Regions from separate parts of the Shewanella sp. POL2 genome, predicted to be linked through region 1. Evidence: predicted binding sites of a transcription regulator. Region 1 holds the regulator's gene; each other region holds the start of a gene.
The links. Region 1 encodes sigma-54, which starts transcription at its own class of promoters, with help from an activator protein. Its sites were predicted from a motif close to GTTGGCACGNNNNTNGNNT; they were not measured.
Positions count from the first base shown of each region.

Region 2: SHEWPOL2_RS01520 (YccF domain-containing protein) is a predicted target of sigma-54. The motif match lies at 3,631-3,649, and genes of this name have one in related genera.
Region 3: SHEWPOL2_RS17075 (DUF3192 domain-containing protein) is a predicted target of sigma-54. The motif match lies at 3,461-3,479, and genes of this name have one in related genera.
Region 4: flhA (flagellar biosynthesis protein FlhA) is a predicted target of sigma-54. The motif match lies at 3,399-3,417, and genes of this name have one in related genera.

Region 1 covers NZ_AKZL01000133.1:2,085-7,945, reverse strand. The annotation lists gene mgtE (magnesium transporter) at 1-833, opposite strand, end outside; gene SHEWPOL2_RS20890 (HPr family phosphocarrier protein) at 1,023-1,298, opposite strand; gene rapZ (RNase adapter RapZ) at 1,285-2,139, opposite strand; gene ptsN (PTS IIA-like nitrogen regulatory protein PtsN) at 2,136-2,579, opposite strand; gene hpf (ribosome hibernation promoting factor) at 2,582-2,869, opposite strand; gene SHEWPOL2_RS20870 (RNA polymerase factor sigma-54) at 2,898-4,373, opposite strand; gene lptB (LPS export ABC transporter ATP-binding protein) at 4,480-5,211, opposite strand; gene lptA (lipopolysaccharide transport periplasmic protein LptA) at 5,208-5,759, opposite strand; gene lptC (LPS export ABC transporter periplasmic protein LptC) at 5,746-5,861, opposite strand, start outside.
Region 2 covers NZ_AKZL01000003.1:80,838-86,698, reverse strand. The annotation lists gene SHEWPOL2_RS01535 (AMP-binding protein) at 1-1,626, shown strand, start outside; gene SHEWPOL2_RS01530 (transporter substrate-binding domain-containing protein) at 1,942-2,694, shown strand; gene SHEWPOL2_RS01525 (hypothetical protein) at 2,811-3,041, shown strand; gene SHEWPOL2_RS01520 (YccF domain-containing protein) at 3,140-3,547, opposite strand; gene SHEWPOL2_RS01515 (pyridoxal-phosphate dependent enzyme) at 3,801-4,751, shown strand; gene SHEWPOL2_RS01510 (NUDIX domain-containing protein) at 4,847-5,560, shown strand.
Region 3 covers NZ_AKZL01000075.1:4,171-10,031, forward strand. The annotation lists gene SHEWPOL2_RS17050 (LysR family transcriptional regulator) at 1-511, shown strand, start outside; gene queF (NADPH-dependent 7-cyano-7-deazaguanine reductase QueF) at 559-1,419, opposite strand; gene syd (SecY-interacting protein) at 1,479-2,129, shown strand; gene SHEWPOL2_RS17065 (Zn-ribbon-containing protein) at 2,215-2,988, opposite strand; gene SHEWPOL2_RS17070 (hypothetical protein) at 2,988-3,371, opposite strand; gene SHEWPOL2_RS17075 (DUF3192 domain-containing protein) at 3,519-3,917, shown strand; gene SHEWPOL2_RS17080 (DUF2789 domain-containing protein) at 3,956-4,189, opposite strand; gene SHEWPOL2_RS17085 (GNAT family N-acetyltransferase) at 4,335-4,973, shown strand; gene SHEWPOL2_RS17090 (DUF962 domain-containing protein) at 4,966-5,271, shown strand.
Region 4 covers NZ_AKZL01000001.1:32,368-38,228, forward strand. The annotation lists gene flhF (flagellar biosynthesis protein FlhF) at 1-1,251, opposite strand, end outside; gene flhA (flagellar biosynthesis protein FlhA) at 1,263-3,362, opposite strand; gene flhB (flagellar biosynthesis protein FlhB) at 3,671-4,801, opposite strand; gene fliR (flagellar biosynthetic protein FliR) at 4,819-5,616, opposite strand; gene fliQ (flagellar biosynthesis protein FliQ) at 5,621-5,861, opposite strand, start outside.

The DNA.
Region 1 (5,861 bases):
GTGTCTTCATCATCGTCCATCCCCGCCATCCCCATCATAGAGTGCTCGGCGTCTTCACGGATAACATCCACCACGTCATCGATGGTGATCCGGCCGAGCAACTTGCCCTCACTATCGACCACGGGCGCTGACACCCAGTCATGGCGCTCGAACAGTTGCGCCACTTCACTGTCGGACATGCCCACGGGAATGCTCTCGATATCGGTATCGATAATGCTGCTGATATGAGTATTGGGATCGCAGGTGAGCAGATCCGCAAGTTTGACCCCACCAAGCACGCGATCGTGTTTATCCACCACGTATAAAGTATCGGTAGTGTCGGGCAGGTTGCCCCGTTGGCGCAAATAACGCAGTACCACATCGATATTGACATCGGGTCTTAAGGTTACTGTGTCGGTGTTCATTAAGCTGCCTGCGGTCTCATCGGGATAAGAGAGCGCTTGCTCGACTCGCTGGCGGTTTTGCAGACTCATCGACTGTAATACTTGTTTATACACAGTATCTGGCAGGCTTCGCAGAATATAAGCCAGATCGTCCGTATCCATGCTGGCGGTAGCCTTGGCGACTCGCTCTGGACTCATGGTGCTGATCAGCGGGTCTTTTAACTCTTCGCTGAGTTCATCGAGAATATCCCCGAGCTGATCTTGATCGACGAGTTGCCATAACACCTGCCGAGCTTTGGGAGGTGACGATTCTAAAATCAATGCGATATCTGACGGCGCCATATTTTGTAGCATTTGCCTGACATGCACAAACATACCACTGTTGAGGGCTTGACTCAGTTGGTCGAGACGGTGTTCGGCTTGTAAACTGTCTGAGGCTTCTACAGGCATGTTTCCTCCATGGCGGCGGTGGATGGGTTGGCGTTTAGCTATTGAGGACTTAAGCCAAAGCGCAGCAGTACATTGTAATTTAGCGCACGGGAGGGCGTCGAGTCACAAATGTGTTTTACTGGTATAAGGTGCTGAAATCAAAACCAAACAGGATACTGAATACCGGCAGGGATCATCGAGATGATACCATCAGCAGGCTTCGTCAAACTTAGCGTCGATAAGGGCACAAATGGCATTAAGTGCAGGCTCGGCATCCGGGCCTTCGGCGATGAGGGTGATGGTTTTACCCATGCCCGTCTCGAGCATGAGTAAACCCAATACACTGGCGGCAGAGGCCTGTTTTTCACCTTGGATCAGCGTAATGCTGGCATCAAACTCAGAAGCAAGCACCACGAGCTTTGTGGCGGCGCGGGCATGTAAGCCGAGTTTATTGCAGATGGTGACTTGGCGCTCAAGTTTTGGCATGGCTCAACTCTCGATGGCGCGCATTGACTTTATGTTTGCCATTACTAAAACGTTTAGCTAGTTGCTCAGCTACATAGACTGAGCGGTGTTGGCCACCTGTGCAACCAATCGCAATCGTGAGATAGCTACGATTATTGCGCTCTAAATGGGGCAACCAGGTTTCGAGCAAATTCTCGATTTGCCAGATGAACTTATTCACCAGTGGCTGACGATTTAAAAACTCCGCTACGGGTTCATCTAAACCGGTGAGAGGTCTAAGCTCCGGTTCCCAATGGGGATTTGGCAAAAAGCGCACATCAAACATAAAGTCAGCTTCGGTCGGCATACCATGCTTAAAACCGAAGGACTCGAAGTTGATCACCAGTTCCTTATCGACACTGCCAAGGAGTATTTGCCGCACTTGGTCGCTGAGTTCATAGATATTCAGATTCGAGGTATCTATATAGTGATCCATCTGCTGTGACAGCGGCTCGAGCAATTTGCCTTCAAGCTTGATGGCTTCTTGCAGTGACACTCGGCTCTTCGATAAGGGATGTAAGCGCCGCGTTTCACTGTAGCGTTTGAGCAACACTTTATCGCTGGAGTTTAAGAAGAAGCTGGTGAGTTCAGTGCCCGTAGGCAGGCTGGCAAGCTGTTTAACCAGGACTTTGTCTTGCTCTGGTAAATTGCGCACGTCAACACTGATAGCAACGAGATCGTTACTGCCTTTGAGCTGTTCAAGCAAACTACCAATCAACGGCAAAGGCAAATTATCGACACAATAGTAGCCGAGATCTTCAAGCACTCTAAGTGCGACCGATTTGCCTGAGCCTGAACGCCCTGACACTATGACCAGTTTCATCCAATGATTACCTGATAGAGTTCCGTTTCATCATGCGTCTTGCGCAATTGTTTTAATATTTGCTTGTCACTGAGCTTTTCAGCCATGCATGACAAGGTACTTAGGTGCTGCTGACATTGGTCGGCAGGCACGAGTAGTGCAAATAAAATATCGACGGGTTGTTTATCGATAGCATCAAAGGCTATCGGCTCCTCACATTTTATCAATATCGCTATGGGTTGTGTTATATCGGTTAATCGACCATGTGGAATGGCGATACCGTTACCTATACCTGTGCTACCCATCTTTTCGCGCGCCACGAGGCTTTCGAAGATCTCTTGAGATGAGAGGGTGGGGTACTGGGCAGCGGCTAAGTCGCTGATGAGTTCCAGTACCTTTTTCTTACTGCCCGGAGTGGCGCAGGTTGTGCACTCCGGCCGCAGTATGGTACGAAGTTCCATTGCTAGTGTTTTGTTAACTTCTCTTTGTGTTTAATAACCTGACGATCAAGTTTATCAATCAGGACGTCTATGGCAGCATACATATCTGCATGCTCTGAAGTCGCGAAGACTTCACCACCGGTGAGGTTGATTCTCGCTTCGGCAATCTGTTGCATTTTCTCAACATTGAGCACAACGTGCACATTATTGATCTGTTCGAAATGACGTTCAAGTTTTGAAAACTTTTCCTCAACATATGCCCGTAACGATTCAGTAATCTCGATATGGTGTCCACTTAGGTTTATTTGCATAGAAACGTCCTCCGATACTCACAATAGGCTATAAGCTTTTACGCTGATTGGAAGGGGGAATAAGCATCGCTTCTCGGTACTTCGCAATGGTTCTGCGCGCAACGTTAATTCCCTGTTCTGCCAGAAGTTGAGCCATCTTGCTGTCGCTTAATGGTTTTTTCTGGTTTTCCGCTGCAACCAGTTTCTTAATGAAAGCTCTGATTGCTGTGGATGAGCACTCACCGCCATCATCCGTCCCGACGTGGCTTGAGAAGAAATATTTTAGTTCAAAAAGTCCTTTTGGGGTATGCATGTATTTTTGAGTCGTCACCCGTGAAATGGTGGACTCATGCATTTCTACCGCTTCGGCGATATCGTTAAGGACCATAGGTTTCATGGCTTCTTCGCCATATTCGAAGAAACCCTGTTGGTATTGCACTATGCAGTTTGCCACCTTGAGCAGTGTTTCGTTGCGGCTTTCAAGGCTTTTGATAAACCATTTAGCCTCTTGCAGATGGCCACGAATAAATTGGCTATCAGCTTGATTTTTTGAACTTCGGGCCATTGCTGCATATTGCTGATTTACGTTGATTTTTGGCATGCAGTCAGGGTTTAATTCGACCACCCAACGGCCGTTTTTCTTCGACACCGATACATCGGGGATCACATATTCTTCATCGACAGGGGTGATGAGTAAACCGGGGCGAGGATTTAAGGTTTGGATCAGCGCAATACTGTCCCTTAACTCGTCTTCTTTCAGTTTGGTCTTACGCATTAACAGCCTAAAGTCGCGAGCGGCGATCAGATCTAAATGATCTTTGATCAGCATGCGGGCGTTTTCGATGTGAGGGGTATCAGGCGAAAAATGAGATAGCTGGATCAGTAAACATTCGCTTAAATCCCTTGCCGCGACACCAACGGGGTCGAAATGTTGAATACGCTTGAGCACGGCTTCAACTTCGTCGAGTTCAATCTCGGGATTGCCCATGGCTTCGAGGATATCTTCAGTGCTTTGAGTGAGATAACCTTGATCGTCAATGGCATCAATAATCGCGGTGGCAATGGCTAAATCGGTTTCAGAGAAGGGTGTGAGGTTTTTTTGCCATTCTAAATGTTCGTACAACCCCTCGCTAGTTTCCCCTTGGAAGGGCATGTCATCTTCACGGCTGGCGCCAGAACCTGAGTTTGGCGATGCGGTAAAGACTTCATCCCAAGTGGTATCCATGGGTAACTCTTCGGGCAGAGATTCTTTGGTCAGCGACTCGGCAATGTCCACGGTGGAGTTATCTTGTTCCTGTGGCTGGGCAGTCGTTTCGCTAAAGTCGGTATCGGCGATATCTTGCTTACGTTCGCTAGGCGCGTCAAATTGCTCCTCTTCCAGCTCGAGAAGAGGATTAGAGTCTAAGGCTTGCTGGATTTCTTGTTGCAGTTCCAATGACGACAGTTGCAGCAGGCGAATGGCCTGCTGAAGTTGTGGCGTCATGGTTAACTGTTGACCCAGTTTGAGCTGGAGTGACGCTTTCATGTTACCGCTGATCCCTAGGTTATTATTGTGAGTTTAGGTCGCTTGATATCATATGGATGGAGCCTAGCGCTCTCAAATTCAAGGCTTATTAGCTTTGTTTTAGTAACTATAGCCTGAATTGTTCACCTAAGTACACAGCCCTAACTTGCTGATTGTCTAAGATCTCTGCGGGTGTGCCCTCGGCAATAAGATTACCGTGACTCACAATGTAAGCATGTTCACAGACGTCTAAGGTCTCGCGCACATTGTGGTCAGTGATAAGTACTCCAAGGCCTCGGCTCTTAAGCTGCTCGATAATTTTCTTGATATCGATAACGGAGATCGGATCAACGCCCGCAAAGGGCTCATCAAGCAGAATAAACTTGGGGTTGGCCGCTAAGGCGCGGGCAATTTCGACGCGGCGACGTTCACCGCCCGATAAGGACATGCCTTGGCTGTCACGAATATGGGTGATATGGAACTCTTCTAGCAGTTGCTCTAGTGCTTCTTCGCGCTGGTCACTATTGAGCTCTTTACGGGTTTGCAGTACCGCCATGATGTTGTCGTGTACGGTTAATTTACGAAAGATACTCGCTTCCTGTGGTAGGTAACCAATACCTTTGCGGGCACGCAGATGCATAGGATCGGCGGTTAAATCATCATCGTCGATAAAGATATGGCCTTTATCGCTTTTAACTAAGCCCACGACCATGTAAAAGGTGGTGGTTTTGCCCGCGCCGTTAGGGCCGAGTAGGCCGACGACTTGACCCGTTTTGACCGTCAGGCTGACATCTTTGACAACCTGACGACTCTTATAACTCTTGGCGAGATTCTGTGCTTTTAAGGTGATTTGGGTCATTTAGAATCCTGTTTTTTCACAGGTTTATCTGTTGGTGTATTTTTGAGTTCTTCCTGATAATTATCAGGTTGAATAATGGTAATTACGCGATCATCACCATTGCCGCTACTTTCGGCGATCAGTTTTTGCTGAATAATATCGTAACGAATTAAATTGCCTGTAACTTGACTACCCGCTTGGTCTAGGGTCGCTGTACCAGTTAGGGTCAACGTCCGAGTGGCCATTTCATAGCGAATCTCTTTGGCGCTAGCAGATGCTGGGCGGCCATCATCCAGGATTTGGCTGTAGGTTGCCGGATTTCCAGTAGCCAGTAAGACTTTACTATTTTCGCCTTCGACAGAAAATGCACGGAGTTGATCCGCATGGATTTTAATTGAGCCTTGAACAACTTCAACGGGACCGAAGAAAATGATCTGATTGTTTTTAATGTCCGCAGTTTGACTGACGGCTTTAATTTTCACTTCTTGCTGTAAGTCACCGATCTTGGCGAAGGCATTCATGCTTATCATTAGCATTAGGCTGGCAAGTAATATGTTATTTTGCTTCATAGGTTCCTACTACCTGACTGGTCAATTGCACTTCCTGCGCGTTAAGGTCGGCATAAAGGCCTTGCCCTTGAATATTAAAATCTTTCCCTGTGACGTAAATGA
Region 2 (5,861 bases), on a different contig from region 1:
ATAGGACAATACCTTAACGATATTGCTAACACCTATCCCGAACAGTTAGCCGTTGTCGTTAACCATCAAAATATTCGCTGGAATTACCGTCAATATCTTGCACAAATCGACGCGCTTGCAACAGGTTTACTCAAATTAGGCATAGGTCCAGGGGACCGCGTCGGTATTTGGTCACCCAATAATATTGAGTGGTGTTTAACCCAATTTGCTACTGCCAAAATTGGCGCCATCATGGTGTGTATTAACCCCGCTTATCGCCCTGAAGAATTACAATATGCCTTGACTAATGTGGGTTGTCGCGCGGTGATCTGCGCTGATAAATTCAAGTCCAGCAACTACTTGCAGATGCTCTACGAGCTTGCGCCTGAACTTAAGCAGTGCGCTGCGGGTCAATTGCAGGCTAAGGCATTACCAGAGTTGCAATTTGTGATCCGCATGGGAGCTGAAAAGTCTCCCGGCATGTTGAACTTCGATGACTTATTAGTCGAGGTGAGCGAAGATGATAAAGCAATGCTTGCGCGTATTGCCAATGAACTCACCCCCTATGATGCGATTAATATCCAATTTACCTCTGGCACAACGGGTAGCCCAAAGGGGGCGACCTTATCGCACCATAACATCTTGAATAACGGTTATTTAGTGGCCGAGGCAATGAGGTTTACCTGTGATGATAAGCTCTGTATCCCCGTACCTTTGTACCATTGTTTTGGTATGGTGCTAGGTAATCTCGTTTGCTTGGCTAAGGGCGCAGCAGCTATATTCCCGGGGGATTCTTTCGATCCTCTCACGACCTTAGAAGTGATTGAGCGTGAGCGCTGCACCGCACTGCACGGTGTTCCCACCATGTTTATTGCCGAGTTAGAACATCCTGAATTTAAACGTTTTGATCTCAGTTCGTTGCGTACGGGCGTGATGGCGGGGGCGACTTGTCCTGAAGAGGTTATGCGTCGTGTACAGCAGTTGATGTACATGCAGGAGGTGTTAATCGGCTATGGCCAAACCGAGTGCAGTCCGTTAAATCACATTACTGAAATCGATTCTCCAGTGGAGAAGCGTGTTCTCACCGTTGGTCGGGCGTTACCCCATACTGAAGTGAAAATTGTCAATGAGTTTGGCGAAGTGCTGCCGATTAATCAGCCCGGTGAAGTCTGTAGCCGAGGATATTGCATCATGCAATGTTATTGGAATGATCCTGAAAAAACCGCCGCCACAATTGACAGTGAAGGTTGGTTACATTCGGGCGATATTGGCCAAATGGATGAGCAAGGTTACGTGCAAATTGTGGGGCGGATTAAGGATATGATTATTCGCGGGGGCGAGAATATCTATCCCCGAGAAATTGAAGAAAAACTCTATACCCACAAAGATGTGCAGGATGCCGCGGTGTTTGGCGTCCACAGTGATAAATATGGTGAGGAAGTCTGTGCGTGGATTAAAGTCCGCTCAGGGGCGTCGATTACTGAGGAGGATATTCGTCATTTCCTTACCGAAAAGTTCGCCTATTTTAAAGTGCCACGTTATATCAAATTTGTGGACCAATACCCGATGACCGTTACGGGTAAAATCCAAAAATTTAAAATGCGCGAGCTGATGTATCAAGAGCTGTACGAAGATATTAATGCCTAAAAGGCATAAACTTTCAAACCGACCCAAGCCCGAACGCTTGGGTTTATTTTTATATGGCCATCTGTGCTTAAGGAAAACATTGTCGCATGACCATCAGGTTTTCCTTCAGTCTTCCCCTTGTCGTAAAGATGTCGTTTTTGGCGGCGATAGTTCTGCCTACTCCGAGCATTGCTGTCTTAGCGTGGTTCTACAAGGCTAAACAGATAACAAATATTCGCTGTACCTATAGGTATGGCTGATTATACTGAATAGAGTTAAACCGATGAGCTATTTGTTTTTTTAGCGATTAATAGATGAGTCTTTGATGGAGGCATTATGATCCGCTGGTGCCCACTGATGTTTAGTTGCCTATTAACCGTGGCAAATACGACATTTGCAGACACGCTGAAGCTAACGTCATTACTTTGGCCGCCGTATTCCGGCTATCAACTCCAGCACCAAGGCGCGAGTGTTGCGGTGGCTAAGGCGGCGTTTGAGCAAATGGAACAACAACTTATCGTGGATTTTTACCCTTGGAGCCGCGCGATTAAATTAGCCGTTATGCCGGGCTCTGACTACATTGGCTATTTTCCAGAATATTATTTTGAAACCGATAAGTTTATTTTTTCTAAACCGATTGGTATTGGCCCATTAGGTATTGTTGAGCCAAAATCCCGTCCCATTAGTTGGCATCATTTAGCCGATTTGAATCGTTATACTTTAGGTATTGTGCAGGATTATGTGAATACCGACTCGCTGGATGTAATGATTGCTTCAGGGAGTCAACCTGTTGAAGCGGCAACATCCGATGAGCAAAATATCAAAAAGGTGGCGGCTGGTCGTATTGACGGCGCTGTGATTGATATTAATGTGCTGCATTATCTACTTAAACAACCCCACCTTCAGCCGCTCGCAGATAAGTTACAGGTCAATCGACAACTGATTGCCAATAAACAACTTTATGTCGCGTTTCGTAATACAGAAGAGGGGCGGCGTTGGCGGGATATTTTTGATCAAGGTTTAGCGAAGCTCGATATTGATAGCATTATGGGCGATTTGTTATTTCAACAAGAAGCCTTAAGTCAGTAATGCTATTTTGCACATAACCAAAGCTGTGAGAAGGCAAGTTTTTCATCATTTTGTCTAACACCGCGAGTAATCAGTTGTGGGCGGCATTTCATTATCACTGCTCAGCATGTTTGTGTGTGCCAGTAAGTATTTTGTCGGGTGATCGCGATGGGTTAGTCAAGATCCAAACCAGCAGGGTATTGGTACAATATTTTAAGGTCGACTTAGTTGTGTTGGCCTATTGTGGTTATGACATCACCATAGATGCGTCAGCTAAACTGGCGCATTATCTCTTTGAAATCATCTGCTCACCGGAGCAGGATGCGGGTGATCAGTTTGCTGATAGCACTGATTTACTCAATGAATAGCAGAATTAGTGCAATCGCTGCCGAACTATGCATCAGCACTACCCACCTATGCTGAGTAGTGCTGAGTAATATGCCTTACACCTTGACGATCATGGTTATTACGCTTTCGCTACTATGGTTTGCCCAATCGGCGTTAGGCTTAACAGCGCCAGCTTAAGATGTTGGATCCCGAAAGGGATACCGATAATCGTCACAAAGCAGGCAAGAGCATGGGCCAAATGACCAATAGCCAACCAAATCCCAAACAGTAAGAACCAAATGATATTGCCCACCATGCCAAAGGCACCTGTTCCTAAATCTTCACGGCCAGTTAAATGACGGCGATTCATTTGTTCTTGTCCAAAGGGCCAGAAGGTCAATTCACCAATCACAAAGCAGGCGCGACCAAAGGGAATACCGATAATACTGATAAAACACAAAATCCCCGCAAGCCACCAGGCTAGGCCCATCACAAATCCACCAAGGACAAACCAAGCAATATTGAAAATTAACCGTAGTAATGACATTGAAAACTCCTTATCGAATCCAAAATCTGTGCGACAGAAACAACATCCACACTCGAAATTATTAATTGATGCTTAAATGTCATAAGCGAGAATTATGCCAAAATATTTTTCATTAATAATCAATGGCATATTATAGTTTATACCTCTACGGATTGTGAGTTAAGCTAATATTTCGTGAATTTCCTTAATTCTTAGGAAGAATTTAGCCAAGCCCGCGTTACACTAAACACCTTATCTTCCCTTGAGTAAATAAATGCTAGCTAATAGTCCCGTCGAATCATTTTCTTTTGCAGGTAGAGAGATCTTTCTTAAAAGAGATGATCTATTACATCCTGCTTTTAGTGGTAATAAGGCGCGTAAGTTTGCCTATTTTCTAGACCATGATTTTGCTGGTGTGACTAAGGTGATTGGTCATGGCTCCGCGCAGGCTAATTCACTGTATTCGCTGTCGGCGCTCGCCAAACTCAAAGGCTGGCAGTGTGATTTTTATGTGGACCATATTGCTAGCCACGTACTGACTTTACCGACAGGGAACTATGCCGCAGCTATCGCCAATGGCACACAGGTTATTGATTTATCAAGCCTGATAGCAGTTAATCCTTTTCTTCAACCTGAGTCTAAGTGGACTTGTCATGACTACATTGAGCATCAAGTTTTGGCTGCTGAGCCTGACGCTTTATTTATTCCGGAAGGCGGGCGCTGTCAGTATGCGGAGTATGGTGTCAGTCTGTTAGCCGTTGAAATTGAGACTTGGGCAATGCAACAGGGACTGACTGAACTGAAAGTGTTTTTACCTGCGGGAACGGGAACCACGGCATTATTTTTAAACCAATATTTTGTGCGTAAGCAAAGTCACATTCGAGTGCTTACCTGCGCGGTTGTCGGTGGCGATGAGTATTTAGCGCAGCAGTTTTATGAGTTAAATCCTAACGCTGCTGAGCATCCACAGATTTTGAATGTGGGGAAGAAATACCACTTTGGTAAACTCTATCCTGAGTTTTATGCCATGTGGCAGCGGATTTGCGCCTCAGGTATTCAATTTGAATTACTCTACGATCCCTTAGGTTTTATGGTGTTAGAAAAATATTTACCGCAGTGGGGCACAAGCCCTGTGATGTATATCCATCAAGGTGGTTTGCTTGGAAATGAAACCATGTTGCCACGTTATTTGCGTAAATTTGGTAAAAGTCGTACGACCCTATAGAGCAGATGATTTACTTAGTGACGCTAAGACATAATATGTTTGAAGCGACGTAATCTCTAAGTTAAGCTTACGACGTCAAACGATGGAAAATACTCATGACTGAAGCGGAATATCTCGCCAATTACGATCCTAAGGCTTTTAAGGCTCAGCTACTGACGGTTGATGCCGTATTATTTACCTATCATGATCAGCAACTTAAAGTACTCTTAGTACAACGCTCAAATCATCCCTTTTTAGGTTTTTGGGGATTACCCGGAGGATTTATCGATGAACATTCCGATCAATCCCTAGAGGAAGCGGTGTTACGCAAATTGCAGGAAAAAACGGCGGTAGTGCCACCTTATATTGAGCAGCTTTGCACTGTCGGTAATAGTCACCGCGACGTGAGAGGCTGGTCGGTGACCGTGTGTTATACCGCGTTGATGAGTTATCAAGCCTGCGAAACCCAGATTGATTCAGTGAGTGATGTTAAGTGGTGGCCATTAGAGGATGTGTTACAGATGCCCTTGGCGTTTGATCATCTGCAATTAATTGAGCAAGCGCGGGAACGTTTAACTCAGAAAGCCTTATATTCTTTAGTGCCAGGCTTTGCGCTGGCTGAACCTTTTACCTTGCCAGAGCTGCAACATGTGCATGAAGTATTACTGGGTAAGCCTATCCAAGGTAAATCGTTCCGTCGACGGGTTGAGCAGGCCGATTTATTGATTGATACGGGCTTAAAACGTACTGAACGTGGCCGTCCAGCCAATTTATACCGTTTGAAGTCGGATACGGCATCGTATCGATTCTTAAGAAATCTAGAATGTTAGTCAAAGTGTTTGCCGCTTAAAGTGGTTGCCCATAGCAATAATAGTGACAGATTATACGGTACATACAGTTAGCTTGAGTTATCAGGGTTTATGTAGCCGTCGATGTTGTCGTAATACGTCCATTCTTTACTTTTCGATATCCATTTCCCCATTATCATAGCTAAATTGCACTTAGTGTCTTAAGGACAATATATGCAATTTAGGTATATTCCTTAGTATTATCCGATAAAAAATAGTCTAAAAATCAACTTTACATATTAGTGTCTATAAGACACTATTGCTTGCAGACAACAAGATTGCT
Region 3 (5,861 bases), on a different contig from region 1:
TGAGCGGGTTGCGGTGGCGATCGATATTAAACCCGCGCAGCAAACTTTGCTCTCAAGCAAATTACTCTTTACTGAACGTTTAGTCTGTATTGCCAGTAAGCAGCATCCTCGTATTCATGGAGCCATTACTCATCAACAGTATTTTGAGGAGAAACACGTATTTTTAAATTTGCGGCGTTTTAATTTGACGGCGGGGGATTTGTTTACTGAAGGCGTGTTACCAAGGCGCAGGATGTACAGTGAACAGTCCTCTCTATTAAGTATGTTTGCAACCGTAGGTAAAAGTGAGGCGATAGGTATCGCCCCTTTACGTTATGCCAGTCAATACGCTGAAATGTTTGGCCTACAAATACTACCTATGCCACTAAAAACAAGACCAATTGATTTATATATGGTGTGGAGCAGTAAATATACCCAAAACCCGAGTCATCAATGGTTACGAAGCTTATTACTCAGTGCCAGTACCATGACAACAAATGAAAAAGCGCTGGTTCAGGCTCGTAGCGAGTGAATCAGCGCTTTTTGCGTGTTTATCTTATTGTTTTAAGAAGGTATCTATTACTGTCTAGCTAACCTGTGGCTTTCACCCGGATGCTCAAAGTCACTGCGGTAGGGGTTAATGTCTAAGCCGCCACGACGGGTGTAGCGGGCGTATACAGTTAACTTAGCACAGTGACAGTAATGTTTTAGGTCGACAAAAATTCGCTCGACACATTGTTCGTGAAACTCATTATGTTGGCGGAACGAAATCAAATAGCGCAGTAATTTTTCGCGATCGATTTTTGGCCCTTGATAACGGATCATCACACTGCCCCAATCGGGTTGAGAGGTAATTAAGCAGTTTGATTTCAATAGATTAGAATTGAGTGTCTCAGCGACAATCTGTTTTTCATCTGTGCTGTTTTCAAGATAATCAGGATTAAAATCATAATCACTGACTTCAATATCCAGATCGTCAATGCAAGTGCCTGGCAGTTCGACGACACGTTGAATACCAAAACTTTTAGGCTCAATAATCTTAACGTTAACATCGCCTTGGGCACATTCACTTAGATCTTTAACTAAGGTTTTTTGCACCGCATCGAGATTGTCGAATTTGGTTTGATTAAAACTGTTTAAATACAGTTTGAAGGATTTTGACTCGATCAGATTTTGGCTTGCATGACTTAGCTGAATGTCGGCGATAGCCACCATAGGTTTACCCTTGGCATTTAGCCAAGACAGCTCATAGGCCGTCCAGATATCGGCTCCGTGGAAAGGTAAACTCTCCGCAGTCAGGTTGATAGCATTACGGTTAAGTGAGCGAGGAACCCCTTGCAGCAGCGATGCATCATACTCGGCTTGGTAATCAGTAGCTTTACCTAAAGTTAAGCTCGCAAGTTCTTTTGCATCACTATAGGGATCGTGATTCTGTGTCATCAATACTGTTTCCATGTCAAAATAGGCGCACATTATACCCGAAATTGGATTGTGCTTAAGTGTCTTGTCTGCCTGCTCTCGATAAATTTTTGCAAAACTATCATCAGTCTTACCTATCAACTTTAGGCGAATTACCGCGATATTACCCGCGAGGTGAGCCATCTTTGTGCATTCAAGGAGAGTTTGATGAATCATCCGATGAGGCGGTGAGCTGGTTACCTGTTAAACGTGAACAAGTAGGCAGCTTTGCGAATGTTGAGCATGCACTTGAACTTAAATTATGGCCTGATATCAATTACTTCTATGGTGAGTATTTTGCGGCGCCCGTGCTATTTGATTCACCATGGGGCACAGGAGAATTACTACAGGTATGGAACGAGGCGGATTTTGACGCGCTGCAGCAAAATATTATCGGTCACTTAATGATGAAGCAAAAACTTAAGCAACCGCCCACCTGGTTTATTGGTTTGCTTGATGAGGGCGATAAGATGCTAACGGTGGATAATGCCGATGGTAGTGTATGGGTGGAAATCCCCGGCGAGCTTCCCTCTACCCAATTGGCGCCGAGTTTAGCGGCGTTTATTGAGGCGTTATCGCCACGTATCGCGCCGCCCGTGAAACATGAAGAATTGCCTATGCCAGCGCTCGAGCATCCTGGGATTTTTGCCAGCTTTAAACGTATGTGGCACAATCTGATTGGTAAGCGTTAAGCGCGTTGAAATGCAGCAAGGCCTAAACATAGTAAACTCGACATGCATATCTAGCCTGTCGAGTTTACGCTTCAATAAGGCAAGGCTATTGATGATCCCAAGACAAGTTAGACACTATGCGGCAAGGTTCGCAGCGAAAGTGAAACATATCCAATAATGGCTCATCGAGCTTCCAGTCGTGGTTGCCACAACGCGGGCAGGGGCGTGCCAGCTCAGATTGCAGATCCTGCCCTCCGACGCGATACAAATAATAGTAAGTGGGAATTTTAGTAAGGTATTCGATTCGGCCGCGTAAGTCCCAACCTCGTCTAAATAAATCACTGTTTGGGCTAGATAATTCTTCTAGCGCTGCAAATTCTGCCTTAGTGGCGGCCGCCATTTGTAACTCATCACAGGCTTGCCACTCGGTTTGCCAGCGGATAACTCGCTTATGATCGCCATTAAAGGTCGCAGGGATTTGATACAGCGGAATAGGTAATAAGTTATCACCACTACGCAGGGGGGAACACATATGCACATAGCTAGTGTAGAGCAGCTGCCAGCTGGGCGGCTCAGTGTTACTGACCTCAGAATTAATATCCTGACCGATAAACTTTTCACGTGGCGCCAGTAGTTTAGCCTCGGTTAATTCCGCCAGCGCTTTCTTCACCCAAGGGCTATGGTAACGATGGGCCAAACTGTTTTTTTCCGGCGTGAGTAGGCGTACTCGAAATTCGCCCTCATTAAAGGCTACGGCAAATTCGCGGCCGAGGATTTGACCATTAGCGCGATAGGCTTCGAGTAATTGATTGATGGCACGTTCTGCCGCACTGATGGTGGTATCGGCAAAGCATTCAAAGCGCAATTCGGTGACAAACATTAAGCGGATTTTCCTTGGGATTCGAGTTGACTGACATGTTGTTTCAGCTCGATAAGTTCATTTCTGAGTTGCATGATCTCGTTGTTTTTTAACGCGAGGGCCTGTTCAATGCCTTGTTGCAACTGGGCTAACTGTTGCGCCAATGTGGCGACTGTGAGTGGCGAAGCATCGGCGGTATGTGTCTCTTCAACCACGGGCTGTGATTGGGCCGCTAAACGCTCCCGCTCGGCTTTGGGTATCGATTTAAACTGCTGTAATCCTTGGATTAACAGCGGCATGGGGATTTTGTTACCGACACGGCTTTTTATCAGGGCAAGGCTTGGGGTTTTACCGCTGGCTTCGAGTGCGCACGCTGCAGCTAACACTTGGTCAATGGGACTCATAATAAGTGAAATTCCTTAATGTATATCGTGTTTTTCACTAACTTACTGTGATGTGGTTATTTTAGTTCTTATAAATCAATGCATTGCTTTTTGGCATTGATTTTGCTTTTTAACAATTTTTATAACAAGTACACAGGAAGTCATAATATGAACGCAAATATTAATCGCAAACTCATCGCGGTCACGTTTTTAGGGTTAGCAAGCTTAGGTCTTAGCGGTTGTGTGGTCAATGTCGGTGACAGTGAATCTAAGTGGGATAGCAACGAATCTTGGGAAAAAACCCAGGATAAAAACCGCACTAATCTGACTAAGCTCAGCCTTGGCATGAGCAAAGACCAAGTGATGACGCTAATGGGAGCAGCAGACTTTAGCGAGTCCTATTTACAACAAAGCGCAGGACAAGCAGATAAAGAAGTGTTGGTCCTCTTTTATCGCACTCAGCACTCCCATAGCGATGGTAAAACCACTAAGGATGAATGTACGCCTGTAGTCTTGAGTAACCATGTTTTAGTAGGTTGGGGCGACACTGCGTATCAAAAGATTTAACCCCAACTTCCCCAAAATACACTTGAAAGCCCTAAAAATTAGGGCTTTCTTAACTGAGCATCAAGCTGCTCAATCAGTTCGGTCCATTGTGCATCAGCCTCTAATGCTTCGGTGAGAAAACTCTTTTGCGCTTGTGTCCAAAAAGGCGCTTCAGTTAAGTGTATTTGCGCTGCCAGCTTATGAGTCGCAATAAATTGCGCAATAGCATTGGGTTGACTCTCTAATCCCAGTTGTTCAAATAGATGGCTTAAATCAATAGGTGTAGTATCCATTCGATCTCTCCCTTGGTTAGCTTTTTATCTAGGTTATGCATCTCTTTAGGAAATGCAATCGATGATTAAAATTTGCACTTTTGGGTTTCCTTGATACATTGATAAAGACTCATAAGAGTGTGATCTAAATCAAGGAATTCTAACAATGGACAATAAAACCTTGGATGAGTATCGTGCCGTTTATCTCACCGCAGAAGATTTACGCTTGGCCGCTTCAATTATCTACAATGCGTATCACGATGATCCCTTTTTTATTAATGCGTTATCCACCGCAGATAAATTTGCCTACGAACAAAAATTACGCGCCGCAATTCGCGAAGAACTCAATACTCTATGGCAACAAAAGCAGGCCTTAATCGGACTCTTCGATGGTGCTCATTTAGTGGGGGTTGCTTGCGTTGTCACCCAAGAAGTGCCACTCGGAGAAGGTCGCTATTGGCACTGGCGGCTCAAAATGTTGCTGGGTACGGGTTGGCAATCGACCCAAGCTATGATGAAAAAGGAATCGATTATTTTGGAACTGTTACCCAGCCAGCGTTGTGGGATTTTGCAATTTATTGCTTTAGCGCCAAACGAGCAAGGTAAAGGGCTGGGCCATCAACTTGTTCAAGCGGTAGTGAGTTGGTGCGATGAGCAGCCAAATCTTGAAGGTATTGGGGTATTCACCTCGCAGGAAGCTCATATGCATTTATTTAAACAACATGATTTTGTTTTCTTGGGTGAATTGACTATTGGTAGTGTGGCTGGGCAATTACTTTTTTATACAGGCCAACAAGATGAATGAACGTTATCGCTCTTTCGCTGAGTTTTATCCTTTCTATCTCTCCCAGCATCAAGACAGTCGTTGTCGGCGGCTACATTTTATTGGAAGTATTCTGGTATTGTTATTATTAGGGGCTGCATTTATCACTGCCGCATGGTGGTTGTTGATGCTGATCCCGCTTGTGGGATATGGATTTGCTTGGGTTGGTCATTTTGTCTTTGAGCGTAATCGACCTGCGACCTTTCAATATCCTTTGTACAGCTTGATGGGGGATTGGGTGATGTTTGTCCAAATTCTTTTGGGAAAAGTAAAGTATTGAATCTGATATTCCGGTAAGAAGCTGACAAGCGTGTGAGAGATCGCTTACAAAGCCTGTAAGACAATATGTTTTCTTGTTGATTGTTTTATAATCTGCATTTTTAAAAGTTATTTAATTTCAATTTATTATAAATTCCACTTTGCTGGTTGAATGAGATTTTCCTGGGTTGTTGTTCTTATGGGGGAACAACAAAGACAGAATTCACGTAGAATTTATTTGTCGCCAAAACACATGGATAGCACGGATTGCAATACGGGCGAAACGGATGCAAGAAGCAACTAATTTAGGTTCTTGGATTTGAACCTCTGGCGGTAGGAAAACTGTCATAAACCAAGGATAGGCTAAGGAAAAGCAGGATAGCTTTGTCAAGGATGATACAGGATATAATACTTGTTAGGACGACAGGTTTCAGGATGATAAAGGACAAGCTTAAGGATTAAGCATGTACTCGGTGCAGGATGTATCGAGTTAAGGGATAAGTATAAGGGTGAACAGCTTGTACTCGTCTATGGAAGGCATTGAGCAGGATGCATTATGGAATGAGTCATAGGATGTGACTGGTGCCGGAATAGGATTTCCGGGTCAAAGGA
Region 4 (5,861 bases), on a different contig from region 1:
CACTCGCTGCCCATCCGTAACATAACTTAATGGCAATCCACTTTGGATCAACACACTTAATGCGCCCGCTAAAGACACAGATTCATCAAGTTTGGTGAGTACAACACCAGATAAGGGAATGCGTTTAAAGTGATTTACAGCATCTTGCAGCACGCGGCGCTGTCCTGTGGCAGACAGTACCAGATAACTGCGGATAGGTATTCTGCTATTTGCAGTTAAATTATCAAGTTGCTGGTAAAGCCGCATATCTCGTTGGCCCATACCCGCGGTATCTATCAATACTAGCTTGCGATTTCTAAACTGATACAGAATTTGCTCTAGTTCAGCAAGGTCATGGGCTTGTTTGACTGGGCAGCCCATGATTTTGCCATAGGTGGCCAATTGCTCATAGGCGCCAATACGATAATGATCTGTGGTAATCAATGCCACTTGGTCAGCACCATGGTGAGCAGCAAAGCGTGCGGCCAGTTTAGCCAAGGAAGTGGTTTTCCCCACTCCAGTGGGACCAACTAATGCCACAACACCGCCTTGCTTAACAATATCATCACCTTGATTATCAAGCATATTCGCAAGACTTTGCGGCAGTGCACGAACTAATTCTGCAGGAGTATAGTGTTGGCTCAGCGCAGCTAATTTGTTTGCCACCGCTGGTGAAAACTCGGCCTCCAACAACTTTGACTCCAGCATGGCACCGACAGGGTCGATACGCTTTTTATGCTCAGTCATCAATGCTGAAACCTGATGGGTCAACAAATTACGTAAGGATGATAACTCGTCGCGCATGGCTTCAAGATCGGCATTTTGCTTTTGCGAACTTTGTGACTTTTTATCGAAGGGATTGCCCATATCACGGCGCTCAGCTTTAGGCGCAGCTGCGGTAGCTTGTAATCCTTTAGCCCATGCAGGAAGCTCTGCATCTTGTTGTTGATGCGTGAGTTGTTGGTTTAAACGATTTTGTTGCTTCTCAAGCAAGGCTTGGAGTGAGTCCGCTGGCGCCGAGGGTTTTAGCTTAGTTTCAGCGCGGATAGGCGCTTTGGCACCGAGCGAAACTAAGTCATCACTCACATCCATAAAGGTCGGAGTCGCAGCAGGCGCTTTCGCTTTTGGCTCGTCGTAGTCAACGGCAGCGACAATCTCAATACCGCCGTTCACCTTTTTATTGGACATAATCACCGCATCGGAGCCGAGCGTGTCCTTCACTTGGGCCAGTGCAGCACGCATGTCTTTGGCAAAAAAACGTTTAATCTTCACTTATGCGTCCTCTACTGGCCGACGGCAGATACGATGCGTATTTGCTTTTCATCGGGGATTTCTTGGTAAGAAATCACTCTGAGATTAGGAATAGTATATTTAACAAAGCGAGACAGGGTCGCACGTAACATACCAGACGTTAGCAAAATGGCAGGCTGTCCGACCATTTCTTGCTTTTGAGCGGCATCCGCTAAGGATTGTTGCATACGCTCCGCAAGACCTGGCTCGATATTGGGACCATCTCCACCCGTTGCTTGCATTGATTGATGCAACATCTGTTCCAACTCTGGCGCCAAAGTTATGACGGGGATTTCGAGTTCAGGGCCAGAGATCTCTTGAACGATCATGCGCTTCAATGCAATACGCACCGCCGCAGTTAACACTTCAGTATCGTTACTCTTAGTGCCGTATTCTAACAAAGTTTGCACTATGGTACGCAAGTCTCTGACAGAAACTCCTTCATTTAATAGGTTTTGCATCACTTTTACGACATTTCCGAGCGGCATCACATCAGGAATAAAGCCATCCACCAACTTAGGCGAGTGTTTAGCAAGCATATCCATCAGTTGTTGCACTTCTTCGTAACCTAAAAGTTTTGCTGCATTATTCGTCAATATTTGGCTGATATGAGTTGCCACTACCGTCGCGGCATCCACTACCGTATACCCTAAGGTTTGGGCATGTTCACGCAGCTCAGGGGCAATCCACACGGCTTCGAGACCAAAGGCAGGATCACGGGTCTCAATGCCATCTAACTTACCGTACACTTGTCCCGGATTAATGGCGAGCTCGCAGTCATGGCGAATATCCGCCTCCCCTACAACAACGCCCATAAGAGAAATACGATAGGCATTAGGCGAAAGGTCTAAATTGTCACGTATGTGAACCGCAGGAACCAAGAATCCCAATTCTTGCGAAAGCTTTTTACGTACACCTTTGATCCGGCTGAGTAATTCTCCACCTTGACCTTTATCGACTAAGGGGATTAAACGGTAACCCACTTCAAGACCGATAGTGTCAACATGATGCACATCGTCCCAGCTAAGTTCCTTAGGCTCTCTTTCGGCTCTTTCCGTTGGGCCCGTTTTGACTTGTTCGAGGGCTTTGGCACGTTTAGCCTCATTACGTTTAAATATAAAATAAGCCGCACATCCCGTTAAAACGGCGAAACTTAAAAACGCCATGTGCGGCATTCCAGGCACAATCCCCATAACGAACAATACGCCAGCAGCAATCCCTAGCGATTTATGACTGTCAAACATCTGACTCATCAACATCTGACCCATATCGCCAGATTCATTTTGGCGAGTTACCATCAATGCCGCAGCAATTGACAGTAATAAGCCTGGGATTTGGGCGACTAACCCGTCACCTATTGTTAAGAGGGTATAAATTTCAACCGCTTGAGAGAATGTCAAACCATGCTGCACAATCCCGATAATAAAACCACCGAGAATGTTGATCACTAAAATCATGATACCCGCGATAGCATCGCCCTTAACGAACTTAGACGCACCGTCCATTGCGCCATAAAAGTCAGCTTCGCGGGTGACTTCAGCCCGCCTAGTTCTGGCTTGATCTTGATTAATGATGCCCGCATTTAAGTCAGCATCAATTGCCATTTGCTTACCGGGCATCGCATCCAAGGTAAAGCGAGCACTCACCTCAGCAATCCGGCCAGCACCTTTGGTAACAACAGCAAAGTTGATAATAATCAGAATGATAAATACAACTAGACCAACGGCATAGTTACCACCAATCACTACGGAGCCAAAGGCTTCAATGACCTTACCCGCCGCATCACCACCGTTGTGACCTTCGAGTAATACCACACGGGTCGATGCCACGTTAAGTGCAAGTCGAAGCAGTGTCGCAACTAATAAAACGGTTGGAAAGGCAGCAAAGTCTAAAGGTCTATCGGTATAAATCGCGACCAAAAGCACAATCAAGGCTAAAGCAATGTTAAAGGAAAATAAGATGTCGAGTAGAAACGGGGGAATTGGCAGTACAATCATCGCTAATGCTGCAAGCACTAGCGCTGGCGTACCAATGCCCTTAAAAGAGCTTAGCTTCAACTGTTTTATTTGGCCTAGGGAGGCTTTAACATCCATTCACAGATACCTAAACTTTGACGTATAACAGCCTAAAAGCAAAAAGCACGCCAACAACTAACAATCAGGTAGTGAAGCTAATATGTAGCTAGCTAACTTTACGTTAGAGCACTATTTACTCGTTACTAGGACTTGCTGAGATTTCAAGATTACATTTTGTTCATTCTGGCCGAAACGAAGAAAGATGTGTGGTTGTTCTACTCAAATGACGAGCAGCTTTTATGACAGAAAGTAAGAGTAAGGGCTTACAAGACGATTCCTGATGGCTGCATTTAACTGCAAAAATAATACTGAAACATCTATCGTTACTAGTACTTCAGATCTTCAGGAATAGGTTGATTAACGGGGATAGGGATAGGTTTGCGGCCACGCCCTTTTTGATACTGCCTTAACTGGAATACATAAGCGAGTACCTGTGCTACCGCGGTAAATAGACCTTCAGGGACTTGTTGATCAAGTTTAGTGGTATGGTAAATCGCCCGCGCAAGTGGTGGTGCAGTAACGATGGCTATATTATGCGCCCTTGCTACCTCACGAATTTTAAAGGCAACCTCATCGACGCCCTTAGCAATCACAAACGGTGCTGCAGAGCGCTTAACATCATATTTTATCGCCACTGCATAGTGCTCAGGGTTCACCACAATCACATCCGCATTGGGAACTTCGGCCATCATGCGTCGCTGCGCTAATTCACGCTGCATTTGGCGGACTCGCCCTTTGACCTCAGGTTTACCCTCGGTATCTTTATACTCGTCTTTGACCTCCTGCTTAGTCATTTTCAGCTGTTTATTATGGTTCCAGATCTGAAATGGCACATCGATTACCACAATGAATAATACGGAAGAGCAAAGTAGGATAAACATCCATACCAGTAAATCTAAGGCGTGGTAGACATTCCCAGGAAGATGATCGGCAGAAAGGAGTAAAATATCATTAAAGTAATGATTTAGAAGAAAATATGCCGCCAACGCAACAACAGAAAACTTAGCAATGCCCTTTGTTAATTCAACCAAGGCTTGCACACCAAACATCCGTTTAAAACCCGCAATCGGGCTCATTTTGCTGGCTTTAGGCATCATGGCTTGGGTAGAAAAATTCATTCCACCAAGGGACACGTTTCCGATAAATGCCACCACCACAATCAGCAGCATAATCTTAAGCAACGGCCAACCTATTTCGCCGCCGACAACGCCCCAGACATTAAACATTTGATTAGTATCAAAAATTGCAGCTCTATCCATGGTAAACACACGTTCAAACACATTGGAAAGTGCTTTTGCAATACCAGGACCGAGCATATACAGTCCTGTTGCAGCCGAAAGCAGAACTGTGGCCGTACCTAATTCTTTGGAACGGGCAACCTGACCTTTTTCCCGCGCCTGTTCGAGGCGCCTCCCGGTGGGTTCCTCGCTGCGTTCGCCGCTACTTTCTTCAGCCATTACGCGTTCCTATCCGGTTAAAGTATGCCATCGGCTTGACACTGAAGCCCTAAAATATCACACAGCAAAAGCTGTGCCGATGACCATACTTCATCGAAATGAGCCATAACAGGAGTTAAGGTTAACCATAAAATTAACAATCCACCGATCATCGTAATCGGAAAACCAATCGAAAAAATGTTTAGCTGTGGTGCAGCGCGGGTCATAACCCCAAAGGATAAATTGACTACCAATAACGCGATAATTGCTGACAGCGACATAGTTAATGCCGCGCCAAACATATAAGACCCCCATTCCGCCAACGCGCGATAGCTGGTCAACGTTAATCCCACATTAGAAATCGGCAGTGTATCAAAACTGGCCACAAGCATACGGATCATCAACAGATGACCATCAACAGCTAAAAAAATTAAGGTTGCGAGCAACAGGAAGAAGTTACCAATCACTGGAGTTTGTTGTCCTGAGCTCGGATCAACCATAGAGGCAAAACCTAAGCTGGTCTGCATGCCGATAATCTGACCCGTTAACACAAAGGTTTGCATCACCATTTGGGTCACAAAACCCATGGCAACACCAATAATAATTTGCTGTGCAGTAATAAAAACGGCGCTTAAGGAAAAGAGTTCTGCATCCTTAACGGGCGGCAACACGGGGGCTATTGCGAGGGTTATGGCAATAGCAAGAAGTAAACGCACACGAGTGGGAGTTGTTGCCGCGCCAAACACCACCATAACCATCAGCATACTGGCGACTCGAAACAGTGGCCACATATACGAAGCAATGGTTTGCATTAACGTATCAAGCAGCAACTCCATGGGATTAACCTACCACTTGAGGAATACGGTTAACCATTTCAATAAAGAAATCCATTAAGGTCTGTACTAACCAATGACCCATTAACATCAAAGCAAGCAAGGTCACAATAAGTCGAGGTAAAAAACTTAAAGTTTGCTCGTTAATTGAGGTCGCAGCTTGGAATACCGCCACAATTAAGCCAATGCCGAGCCCAGGCAGAACAATAGCCGAAACCATCATCACAATAACAGCTAGAGCTTCGCGA